DNA from 3 places in the Clostridium neonatale genome. Region 1 is predicted to be linked to each of the others. Evidence: a T-box and tRNA genes for the amino acid it is inferred to sense, from the RefSeq annotation. Region 1 holds a T-box; the other regions hold tRNA genes.
What was found. A T-box is a leader RNA that pairs with one kind of tRNA and senses whether it is charged. The one in region 1 lies ahead of CNEONATNEC86_RS08790 (valine--tRNA ligase), so its partner is inferred to be a tRNA-Val.
Positions count from the first base shown of each region.

Region 1 (4,290 bases):
TGAGGCTACTAAAAAATATTATGATTCAGTATGCAGTTGGATGGAAAAAAGACACGACTACAAAATCGAACCAGAATGGATAGTTGAATTTCCAGGGGGAGTTCCAGCACTACATATAATAGTACAAGCTCTTACAAATATAAATGATGGTGTTATAGTAATGACTCCAGTATATTACCCTTTCTACAAAGTAATAAATATACATGGTAGAAAGATCATAAAAAATCAACTTATATATGATAAAGGTAAGTATGCTATAGATTTTAAGGATCTTGAAGAAAAAGCAAGTAGGGAAGATACTAAGCTTATTATATTATGTAATCCTCATAATCCTGTAGGTAGAGTATGGACAATAGATGAACTAAAAAAAGTAGGAGAAATATGTATAAGAAATAATGTATTGGTTATATCTGATGAAATACATTTTGATCTTATTATGGAAGAATATAAACATACTGTATTTAGTACAATTTCTAAGGAATTTGAGGAAAACTCAATTATCTGTACAGCGCCAAGTAAAACTTTCAATTTGGCAGGACTTCAAGTATCTAATATAATAATCGCAAATAAAAACATAAGAGAAATAGTTAAAAAAGAGCGTGAAAAATCTGGATTCCCTAGATTAAATACATTTGGATTTAAAGCATGTGAATTAGCGTATACAAAGTGTGAAAATTGGCTAGATGAGCTTCTAAAAGTATTAAATGAAAATAGGAAATTTGTAAAAGAATTTTTGAATAAAAACATTCCAGAAGTTCAAGTAATACCACTTGAGGGAACATATCTTCAATGGCTTGATTTTAGAAAATTAGAAAGTGATTATGTTAAATTGCAAGATTTTATGGAAAATGAAGCAAAACTCTTTTTAGATGAAGGTTATATTTTCGGAAAAGAAGGTCAAGGATTTGAAAGAATAAACATAGCATGTCCAAAACATATTTTAGAAAAGGCATTAAATAGGCTTTTGGAAGCTGTAAATAGAGTATATAAAAAATAAAGATATTTTATATTAAGGATCAATTTATTGAATAATTATAATAAATTATATAAAATATGTAAGGGAGATGGTGAGTATAAAAAGCATCTCCTTTTAAATTGTGTATTTATAGTAAAGGGGATAGTACAATGGGAATTGATTTTAGGATATCATCATTATATATTTGTGTAGATGATATGACGCGTGCAATTAATTTTTATGAAGAATTATTTGATCAAAAGGTTACAGTAAGAGATGAAATTTATAGTGTATTTGATATAAATGGGTTTAGATACGGCTTATTTAATTATAAAAAGATGAATGAAAGGCATACTTTTGGCAATAATTGTTTACCAAGTATTGAAGTAAGTGATTTAAATGAATTTACTGAAAAACTTAAAATTTTAAAAGTGAAATAGTATTTCCAATAACTAAGATAGGTTCTAATTATGTTTTGGAGTTTGTTGATAGTGAAGGAAATAATATAGAAGCAACATTTCCTATTAATACATACAATAATATAGAAGCTGAAAAAATAGATATATAATAAAAGTACATATTGACAAAATAAAGTCATTAATATATTATAAAGATAATTTAAAAATTATATAAAAGCATTGAAAAAGAGGAGTAAAAATTGGAAACATGGTAGGAATCTTGCAGATAATAATGTGAGTAGTACTGTTTTTTATGAGTTATATAATTCATAAAATATTCAGAGAGAGGGATTAGGTGAAAGCCCTTATGTGGAAGATTTTGAAGGTAGCTTTTGAGCTTCTTTAGTGAAAATAACAGTAGCTAAAGACGGTTTTTCTAAATCGTTATTTAAATTAAGAGTCCATTAGAGCATGATTTTATCTGCTTACGTGGAAATAAAGGTGGTACCGCGAGTTTTCGTCCTTTTATAGGATTGAAAGCTTTTTTTATTTATAGCTAATATTTTTAGAAATTTAACAATCAACAAGAGACTTTTATTAAAAAAATAATTTATAACTGTCAATTGTCAGATGTTAACTGTCAACTAAAATAAATGGAGGAATAAAAATGTCAGAGATCAAGAACATATCAACTACATATGATCCAAAAGAATTTGAAGAAAGAATTTATAAGAATTGGGAGGATAAAGGATATTTTACACCTGTAATAGATAAAAGCAAAAAGCCATTTACTATTGTAATGCCGCCTCCAAATATAACAGGTCAGCTTCATTTAGGCCACGCATTTGATGATACTCTTCAAGATATGCTTATAAGATTTAAGAGAATGCAAGGGTATTGTACATTATGGCTTCCAGGTGAAGACCATGCATCTATTGCAACAGAAGTTAAGGTTGCAAATAAGTTAGCTGAAGAAGGCTATGATAAAAAAGAAATGGGAAGAGAAGCGTTCCTTGAAAAAGTTTGGGAGTGGAGCGATAAGTATAGAGCTACAATAAGAAATCAAGTTAAAAAGCTTGGAGTATCTGCCGACTTTACAAGAGAAGCATTTACAATGGATGAAAATTTAAGTGCAGCTGTAAAGCATGTATTCGTTAAGCTTTATAATGAAGGACTTATTTATCAAGGAAATAGAATAACTAATTGGTGTACTCATTGTCAAACTGCACTTTCAGATGCAGAAATTGAATATGAAGAACAAGCGGGACATTTCTGGCATATAAATTATCCACTTGCTGATGGTTCTGGATTCTTAGAAATTGCAACAACTAGACCAGAAACATTACTTGGAGATAGTGGCGTAGCTGTTAATCCTAATGATGAAAGATATAAACATCTTATAGGAAAGACTGTAATATTACCACTTGTAAATAGAGAAATTCCTATAGTTGGTGATGACTATGTTGATTTAGAATTTGGTACTGGTGCAGTTAAGATGACTCCAGCTCATGATCCTAACGATTTTGAAGTAGGCAAGAGACATAATCTTGAAATCATAAGAGTTATGGATGATAAGGGAATTATCAATGAAAAAGGTGGAAAATACAAAGGCTTAGACAGATATGAAGCTAGAAAAGCAATTGTTAAAGATTTAGAAGAAGCAGGACTTTTAGTTAAAGTTAAAGATCATACACATAATGTTGGAACACATGATAGATGTGGAACTACAGTAGAGCCTATAATATCAAAACAATGGTATGTTAAGATGGCAGATCTTGCAAAGCCAGCAATTGATGTAGTTAAAGAAGGAAAAACAAAATTTGTTCCAGAAAGATTTGATAAAACTTATTTTAATTGGATGGAAAATATTCAAGACTGGTGTATTTCAAGACAATTATGGTGGGGCCACAGAATACCTGTTTACTATTGTCAGGACTGTGGTGAAATGATGGTTGTTGAAGAAACACCAACTAAATGTTCTAAATGTGGAAGTACTAATATAAAACAGGATGAAGATGTGCTTGATACTTGGTTCTCATCTGCATTATGGCCATTTTCAACACTTGGCTGGCCAAATAAAACAGAAGATCTAGAATATTTCTATCCAAATAGCGTATTAGTTACAGGCCATGATATTATATTTTTCTGGGTAGCAAGAATGATATTTTCAGGACTTCACTGTATGGGTGAAACTCCATTTAACACAGTTCTTATACATGGACTTATAAGAGATTCTCAAGGTAGAAAGATGAGTAAGTCTTTAGGTAATGGTGTAGATCCACTTGAAGTTATTGAAGAATATGGTGCTGATGCATTAAGATTTATGATTGCAACTGGTAATGCTCCAGGAAATGATATGAGATACTATCCAGAAAGAGTTGAAGCATCAAGAAACTTTGCTAATAAGATCTGGAATGCATCAAGATTTGTTATGATGAATCTTGATAAGGATATAATGAATAAATATAAAGACTGCAAGGATTATTCATTAGCAGATAAATATATACTTTCAAAGATGAATACAGTAGTTAAAGAAGTTACTGAAAACATGGAAAAATTCGAACTTGGAATTGCTATGCAAAAGGTTAACGACTTTATGTGGACTGAATTCTGTGACTGGTATATAGAACTTGTTAAATCAGTATTTTATGGTGAGGACGAAAAAGCTAAGGGCGTAGTTTACAATGTTTTAAGCACTGTTTTAGTTACAGGACTTAAATTATTACATCCAGCAATGCCATTTATAACAGAAGAAATATTCACTCACTTAACTGATGAAGAAACAATAACAACATCGAGCTGGCCTGAATATGATGAAGCTTTATTAGATGAAAAAGCTGAAAGTGATATGGGATATATAATTGAAGCAATTAAAGGATTAAGAAATGTAAGAGCTGAAATGAATGTACCACCATCAAGAAAGGCTAAAGTTATATG
Region 1 covers NZ_UICR01000001.1:1,903,885-1,908,174, forward strand. The annotation lists gene CNEONATNEC86_RS08780 (MalY/PatB family protein) at 1-997, shown strand, start outside; partial or broken gene CNEONATNEC86_RS08785 (VOC family protein) at 1,126-1,523, shown strand; T-box leader at 1,654-1,881, shown strand; gene CNEONATNEC86_RS08790 (valine--tRNA ligase) at 2,021-4,290, shown strand, end outside.

Region 2 (4,290 bases), on a different contig from region 1:
TTAATTGAACTATACCAGGAATAGGTTCAATAATAGTATGACCAAATGATTTTGAAATTTTATATCCAGAACCATCAGAACCAGTCTTAGGAGCAACCTTTCCTCCACAACTTAAAATCAATTTATTACATGAAAAATTTTTAAAATCTTCATTATTAGTAGATATTTTAAAATTTTTACTTTTTGATATATTATTAACTTTACAGTTTAAATATAGAGGTATCTGTTTTTCTTCTACAGCAATTCTAAATATATCTATTACAGATGAGGCTTGTAGTGATTGAGGATACATTTTGCCGTTTTCAAGTTCAACAAAAGGTAATCCTAATGATAAAAATAAACTTTTTGTATCTTCTACTGTAAAATTACTTAAAGTGTCACAATAAAATTTATCATTTTCACTATGATAAGCATTAAAAGGTTCAAATATTGTGTTATTACTTATGTTACATCTACCATTTCCAGTGGCAAGAACCTTTTTACATATCCTGTCGTTACCTTCAACTATTGCTACATCCATTCCAAAATCTTTTGCAACAATGGCGGCCATTACTCCTGAAGCTCCGCCACCAATTATAAGTAAATCGTGATGAATCATTATATTAATCACTCCTTATTTTTTATAAGACATATTAAAGAAGGTAAAAATAAGCTTCAATATGCTAAATAGATTTTAACATAGTAATAAAAATGTTAAAAGGAAGGAATACTAAATTTGGTGATTATATTATGGAAGTAAAAGTAATAAATAATAAATTAGAAGATTTTGAAAGAGTATTTAAAGTAAGAAGAATGAATTATGATCAAGTTCTGGTAAATTATTCTGGTGGAAATGGATTAAAATGTTTTGAATTTAACGATGTAGAATTTATGGGAGAAACAAAAATAGATGAGTTTTTGATAGAAAATAAAGAATACTTAAAAATAAAAATAAAAAGAGGAATTTCGGTTGTCTTCTATAGTGCATTAAAAAATTCATTAGAATCAGAAATTCATGAAGAAGCTAAAAGATTAAATGTATTAATAGATAAATATAAAGTAAATAAGAGAGGCATATGGGAAAAGGATATAGTATTGATGATTAATGAAAAAGTTCCCTTACAAGTTAATGCATCTGGACAAAATTTTAAAAAGGATAGCTACAATATTGATATTAGAATAATTCAGAAAGATGAATTTTTACAATTATGTAATGTAGAAATAGAAAGAATTAATAAAGAAATACGTAGTAGAAGATTAGAGATAGATAGCTTTGAAGCCGCAATAAATCAAGTTTGAAAGAGTATTTCATTTAATATTTAAATTTAATATGGATCAAAAAATGAAGTGATTTTAAAAAAATTTTAAAAAATATGTTGACACTTAATCTAATTTTCTGTATTATAGTCTATGTGGTCAGCGCGACAAGGTGTTAAAAGACATCAAGCGAAGACAATATAAAGCATGGCTCCTTGGTCAAGCGGTTAAGACACCACCCTTTCACGGTGGTAACAGGGGTTCGATTCCCCTAGGAGTCACCATTTCTATCTTATGGGCGCATAGCTCAGCTGGGAGAGCACCTGCCTTACAAGCAGGGGGTCACAGGTTCGAGCCCTGTTGTGCCCACCATAAGATGGCTCAGTAGCTCAGTTGGTTAGAGTGCCGGCCTGTCACGCCGGAGGTCGAGGGTTCGAGCCCCTTCTGAGTCGCCATAAAAAACAAGCTTTAATAGCTTGTTTTTTTATTTATTATTAATATTTAAGTATTGTAATGATTTATAAAAAAGAAAATAAATATGTATGTATATGATTATTCAAATTAGCTTTATCTAATTTCGTTTTATTTTTATAGACTAAATATAAGATTTTTGCGTATAATTTGATATAAAAGAGGGTATCCTTAAAAAAATAATTTTTAAGGATACCTTCTTTTATGAACAGATAATTAAAAAATTATCTATTTCTATTTAGATTTTGTTTTATTCTTATATCATCTGAATAGAATTTACACAATTTAAAATCGCCTAAAAGTCTAGAAGCAATTCTTTCAGAATAATGTTTGCTTATTGCAGGAAGGGTTAAATTAGTAGAAATAAGCATCTTTTTATTTGTAAGAATTCTTTTATTTATTATATTAAAAAGTTCTGTAACAGAGAATTCATTTATATGCTCTGCACCTAAATCATCTATAATTAGTAAGTCACATTCTAATAATAGTTTTTCTATTCCGCTATCAGCATTTTTAAATCTTAAATCTCTTAATATCTTTATTAACTCTTCTGATGTTTTATAAACTACTAAGTTTCCTGTGTCTAAAATAGATTTTGCTATACAATATGATAAATAAGTTTTTCCACTACCAGGATTACCGTAAAATAGTAGGTTAGTATTGATTGTTTTAAAGTTAGGTAGATATTCTTGAAGAATGTAATTTAAATTGTTTTCGATATTTTTTCTTTCAGAATATTTTTCATTTTCATTTCTATGAGATGAAAATAAACTTAAATCAAAATTATCAAAATTACAAGTTTTCACTATATTCTCTAAATCAGAATCTTTATAATATAGGTCAATTAACTTTTGGCTATAGCAAATACATTTTTTATTACCTATAAAACCTGTGTCTTTGCATTTTTTGCAATGATAATAGATATTTAGATAGTCAGTAGAATAACCTCTTTCAACTAGCATTTCACATTTTTTAACACGTAAATCAGTGATTTTTTCTTTAAATTCTTCTACGGTTCTTTCGCTGTTATCTGATTTTATTACTGATAGAGCCATTTGTAATGAAAGCTTTTTAATTTTATTATCTAAATCTATTATTTCAGGATATTTTTCAGCTATTTCTGCTTTTCTTTGCTTTAATGCTTTATTTTCAGATGCTCTTATATTATCATATATTTTTAAAAGTTCTGTTTGATAACCATTAATCATCATTATCCCATCCTAATAATTTTTTTTCTAAAGAGTCGTAGTCATATTCTCTAGGTTCAAAGTTATTAAATCTAAGCGGTGGCTTCTCTTTAATATAAGAAGATGTACCTTGAGCCTTATTATACTTATTACTATTGACTTGTTTTTTGTCTTTAGCTGCGATATCTTCTAATGTTCTAAGGTTATTACTATTCCAGTTATTTAAAATACCATCAATATACTTGAAATCTGCTCTATTCAATCTTTCAAAGCATATATCACAGGCTTTTTGAATTATTTCTATGGAATAATTATAAGTTAGTAACCATTTTTCAATCATTTCCTGTTGAGGTTTCATTATATCTGTATTATTAATTCCGAGATAAGATAGTATTTTTCTGATATTTCCCCATTTATCTTCAGTCTTTTTGATTAAATTTTGAGCCTGCTCAATATTAGTTATTTTTAAGTCATGCCATGATAAAGCCACTTTTTCTATATATCTTGGATCGCTTTTACCTTTAGAAATGCAATATTCCATTAGTATTAAAATTAATTCAGAAGAAAAACCAAATTCATTCTGCCAATTTAAATATGTGGACATCTCAGTAGGGGAAAGTGGTCTTGCTAAAAGAGATTCTATATCCTTTAACATATCTTTAGTATTATTGCTATTTAAAGCAGATAGTAAGTCAACTTGATTTTTGTTACCATTATTTGAAGTATTATCTAAGTCCAAGAATTCTATATTAAAGTTTCCCATTTGATCTATCTTATTTAGTCTGATTATTCCTTGATCACTCCAATAATTAAGAGCATTCATTATATCTGATTCTAATAAGTTAAGAGAGGAAGCTAATATTGATGAGCTTACCCCAGGCTCACCTGAAGTATTAAATTTTAATAATAGCAAATAAACTTTTATAAATTCGCCTCTAGCTCCTAGCATATATTTTTCAATGAAAGTATTACTAACAGGAGTAAAGTTTAAAGAATTATTCTTTAATATGAAAGTGCTCATTTTGCCACCTACCTTTTTAATTATATTTATGATTATGTAAATAATTATAGCATATTATACTTCAATGTAGGGAAATAATAAATACTATGTACTCGACAAGCAAAAAAATACAGACCTATGATTAATAGTCTGCATTTCTGTATTAAAGCATGAGCTTTTTTGTATCAACAACTCCTTCACCTTGGATGCTCTTTGAAATATCTTCGATGGGAGTACAAGCAACCTTTAGTAGTGATAAAACATCTTTAAAATTAACTTTAGGATTTTTTTCACATATTAATGCACATAATCCACTTATATAAGCTGTAGATAGGGATGTGCCAGAAAATGTTTTATAAGCTGCATCAAGTTTATGAGGATATAATTTTAAGCCAT
Region 2 covers NZ_UICR01000003.1:600,578-604,867, reverse strand. The annotation lists gene CNEONATNEC86_RS20970 (BaiN/RdsA family NAD(P)/FAD-dependent oxidoreductase) at 1-598, opposite strand, end outside; gene CNEONATNEC86_RS20965 (hypothetical protein) at 730-1,278, shown strand; tRNA gene CNEONATNEC86_RS20960 (tRNA-Glu) at 1,446-1,520, shown strand; tRNA gene CNEONATNEC86_RS20955 (tRNA-Val) at 1,533-1,608, shown strand; tRNA gene CNEONATNEC86_RS20950 (tRNA-Asp) at 1,615-1,691, shown strand; gene CNEONATNEC86_RS20945 (ATP-binding protein) at 1,932-2,915, opposite strand; gene CNEONATNEC86_RS20940 (DnaD domain protein) at 2,908-3,915, opposite strand; gene CNEONATNEC86_RS20935 (S8 family serine peptidase) at 4,058-4,290, opposite strand, start outside.
Region 2: it has a tRNA-Val gene. The T-box ahead of CNEONATNEC86_RS08790 (valine--tRNA ligase) is inferred to sense a tRNA for this amino acid. The anticodon was not compared.

Region 3 (4,290 bases), 1.3 Mb from region 1:
CTTAAATCAAATACCTTTTCAACTATTTCAACTATTTTATCATCTGATAGTTTTCCTGTTCCAAAAGTATCAACAGTTATTGATACTGGTTTAGCAACTCCAATAGCGTAAGCTAATTGTATTTCAAGCTTATCAGCTAATCCAGCAGCCACTAAGTTTTTCGCAACCCATCTTGCAGCATAAGCAGCAGATCTATCAACTTTTGTTGGATCTTTTCCTGAGAATGCTCCACCACCATGTCTACCATATCCACCATAAGTATCTACTATAATCTTTCTTCCAGTTAATCCAGAGTCACCTTGTGGTCCACCAACAACAAATCTTCCAGTTGGATTTATAAAATATCTTGTTTTATCATCTAATAATTCTTGTGGTACTACTGCTTTAATAACATGTTCTTTAAGATCCTTTTCTATTTGTTCTAATGTAACATGCTCATCATGTTGAGTAGATATTACTATTGTATCTATTCTCTTTGGTTTTTCATCTTCATATTCAACTGTTACTTGTGTCTTACCATCAGGCCTTAAATAGCCTAATGTACCATCTTTCCTTACTTCAGTAAGTCTTCTTGATAATCTATGAGCCATATGAATTGGTAACGGCATATATGCATCAGTTTCATTTGTAGCAAAACCAAACATCATTCCTTGGTCTCCAGCACCTACTGCTTCAACCTCATCTTTCTCACCTTTTCTTGATTCTAAAGCTTCATCAACACCCATAGCAATATCTGCTGATTGTTCATCTATTGTTGTCATAACAGAACAAGTATCGCAATCAAATCCGTATTTAGCTCTATCATATCCAATTTCTCTAACAGTTTCTCTAACTACTTTAGGAATATCAACATAACAATTTGTTGATATCTCTCCCATTACCATAACCATTCCTGTTGTTGTACATGTTTCACATGCTACTCTAGCATTTGGATCTTGTGCTAAAATTGCGTCTAATACGCCATCTGAAATTTGATCACACATTTTATCTGGATGACCTTCTGTAACTGATTCTGATGTAAATAATCTTCTCATATTTTTCTCCTTCCGCTTGTACTCCTTATCTTTAATCATGAAATAATTCGAGTAAAAGTGAAAAATCTCACACTTCTTAATATTTTTTATACTGTCTTAAAAGAAATACCTTTTATATGCAATAAAAAAACTCTTCGATAAGAAGAGCGCGATTACACAATACTTTCTTATCTTGTAGAAAATCTTTCTACAGGAATTGGCACCTTGTAATTAAACAGGTTGCCGGGTTTCACTGGGCCCTATCCCTCCACCTCTCTTGATAAGAGTAACAATATTTTATTTTCGTAATTTATTCTACCACATAATATTTTTATGGTCAATATTATACAATAAACATAATATATCATATAATCTATAATATATTCTATTCATGCATAAATTGATACAACTATTTACTTTTCAACTTTTATTTCAAGATAAAATAAAAAACTCAGAATAATAATTCTGAGTTTTGGTGGAGGAAGATGGATTCGAACCATCGAAGCGAGACGCAACAGATTTACAGTCTGCCCCCTTTGGCCACTCGGGAATTCCTCCTTAATTGGAGCTGGCAATAGGAATCGAACCTACAACCTGCTGATTACAAGTCAGCTGCTCTACCGTTGAGCCATGCCAGCATATTTCTTATTTAATTGTTATAATATAAATATTTGGTTTAAATGGTGGAGGAAGATGGATTCGAACCATCGAAGCGAGACGCAACAGATTTACAGTCTGCCCCCTTTGGCCACTCGGGAATTCCTCCACAATTGGAGCTGGCAATAGGAATCGAACCTACAACCTGCTGATTACAAGTCAGCTGCTCTACCGTTGAGCCATGCCAGCATATTTATATTTTTTAGATGGTGGGCACAACAGGGCTCGAACCTGTGACCCCCTGCTTGTAAGGCAGGTGCTCTCCCAGCTGAGCTATGCGCCCATCTAATGGTGGAGGAAGATGGATTCGAACCATCGAAGCGAGACGCAACAGATTTACAGTCTGCCCCCTTTGGCCACTCGGGAATTCCTCCATTAAGTTTTGTTGGTGTTTTTGTTCACATCAACAATAGTTAGTATATATTCAAAGTACTTATATTTCAACTCTCATATATGCTTATTTAGATAAATTATATCGCTATATATTCTATTTACTCTTTATTTCTTCATTTTAATACACTAAACATATTTATTTTTTAGTATAGAATTAAGTTCTTCAATATCTATAAGCGGACTTAATATTTCTTCTATTTTTTTATATTCGCTTTCAGGCAATCTCCTTTTTAATTTTCTGAACGCTTTTATGATTTCATCTTCACTACATGTATTAAGCTCTTCTTTTACTAACTCTATTTCAAATGTTGATAATGGTGAAAGTATACTATCAAGTTCCTTTGATTGACTATTATCTAGTTCTTCTAACAGAATTACATCATCAACTTTGCACAAAGATCTTGTATCACTAAATACTTCAGTGCTTTGCATTGGATCATCTTTTTTATTATCTATATCTGGATTCCAAAATAATGCTATAGACATGTTCATTATTAAAGTAAGTGTAAATATTATAAATATAATAATTTTTTTCATTTTCTCCTCCTTACATTAGTATTTATTGCCATTTATTTATTTTTATATACTATTTTTTCATTTTCCTAAATATACATATTCTATAAGGAGGGATGCCTTTAATGAATTTAGATAATAACCATAGTTCCAAAAGCTTTTCATACAAGCTATCTCATGAATTAGAAAAATACATTAATTCTAATACAATAATTGTTTGTATTGGCACTGATAAATGCATAGGTGATTGCCTTGGTCCATTAGTTGGTTCAATATTAACTGAAAATTTCTTTCCATTGCCAGTATACGGGACATTATCAGAACCAATCCACGCACTAAATATAGATGAACGTTTAAATAAAATAAAAGAACTTCATCCAACTGCTAATATCATAGGTATAGATGCATGTCTTGGAAATCAAGATGATATAGGTGAAATTCGCATTAGAGACTATGCTATTCATCCTGGAAAAGGAGTAGGAAAAGAGCTTCCCGAAGTAGGTATGGCTTCTGTAATAGGTATTGTAGATTCTAGCGAAAATTCTGATTTATTCTTTTCTAGAAGCATCCGATTATCTTTTATTATGGATATGGCAAAGATTATATCTAGATCATTAATTAATGCTTATAATTTAAATAATGATTTATTTCCTAAGCTTTCGCTAGACATTTGAATTAATACCTAAGCTTTAATTACTTTTTTAATTTTATAAAAAGCATCGAGAGATTTTCAATAAAAAGAAAATCTCTCGATGTTTTATTCTATAAGAACTATTTGTTGTGAATTTACTTCTCTATCTAATCTATCTAAATACCCTAATACTTCTCCTGATCCATTAACAACACATTCTTCTGCCCCTTCTGCAACTGTCACTGCTACACCGGTTTTAAATTGAATAAGCTTATCCAACCCATTAATCAATGAACCTCCACCAGTCATTACAATTCCCTTTTCAATAATGTCTGCTGCTAATTCCGGTGGTGTTCTTTCTAAAACGATCTTTACACAGTCAACTATACTTTGCACTGGCTCTTGTATTGCAAGTCGTATTTCTTCTGTATTAATTTCAACTTCATCTGGTAGACCTGTAACTAAGTTTCTACCTTTCATCATACATGATAAATTTCTGGCATTTTTAAATGCTGAACCAATATTTATTTTTAATTCTTCAGCAGTTTTCTCGCCAATCATTAATTTATATTCACTTCTTACATACTTTATTATAGAGTCATCGAACTTGTCTCCTGCAATTTTAATTGATTCTCTTTCAACAACTCCTCCTAAAGATATAACAGCTATATCACAAGTACCTCCACCAATATCTACCACCATACATCCATTAGGCTTAGTGATATCAATTCCTGCTCCTATAGCAGCAGCAAGAGGTTCTTCTATTATGCGAACAGTTTTAGCACCTGAATTCATAGTTGCATCAATAACTGCTCTTTTTTCTACTTCTGTTGCTTCTGATGGTACACATACGACAACATTTGGTGCTCTTAAATTTCGCTTGCCAGATGCCTTTTTAATAAATTCCTTCAACATTTTTTGAGTAAGATCATAATCAGATATAACACCATCACGTAAAGGTCTTACTGCAACAATGTTTCCCGGGGTTCTACCTATCATTTTTCGTGCTTCGTCACCAATGGCTAATATATTCTTATTATTATTATTAATTGCTACAACTGATGGTTCTTTTAAAACTACACC
Region 3 covers NZ_UICR01000001.1:575,383-579,672, reverse strand. The annotation lists gene metK (methionine adenosyltransferase) at 1-1,034, opposite strand, end outside; SAM riboswitch class I at 1,199-1,300, opposite strand; tRNA gene CNEONATNEC86_RS02800 (tRNA-Tyr) at 1,487-1,571, opposite strand; tRNA gene CNEONATNEC86_RS02795 (tRNA-Thr) at 1,577-1,651, opposite strand; tRNA gene CNEONATNEC86_RS02790 (tRNA-Tyr) at 1,695-1,779, opposite strand; tRNA gene CNEONATNEC86_RS02785 (tRNA-Thr) at 1,785-1,859, opposite strand; tRNA gene CNEONATNEC86_RS02780 (tRNA-Val) at 1,878-1,953, opposite strand; tRNA gene CNEONATNEC86_RS02775 (tRNA-Tyr) at 1,960-2,044, opposite strand; gene CNEONATNEC86_RS02770 (hypothetical protein) at 2,190-2,600, opposite strand; gene yyaC (spore protease YyaC) at 2,702-3,250, shown strand; gene mreB (rod shape-determining protein MreB) at 3,334-4,290, opposite strand, start outside.
Region 3: it has a tRNA-Val gene. The T-box ahead of CNEONATNEC86_RS08790 (valine--tRNA ligase) is inferred to sense a tRNA for this amino acid. The anticodon was not compared.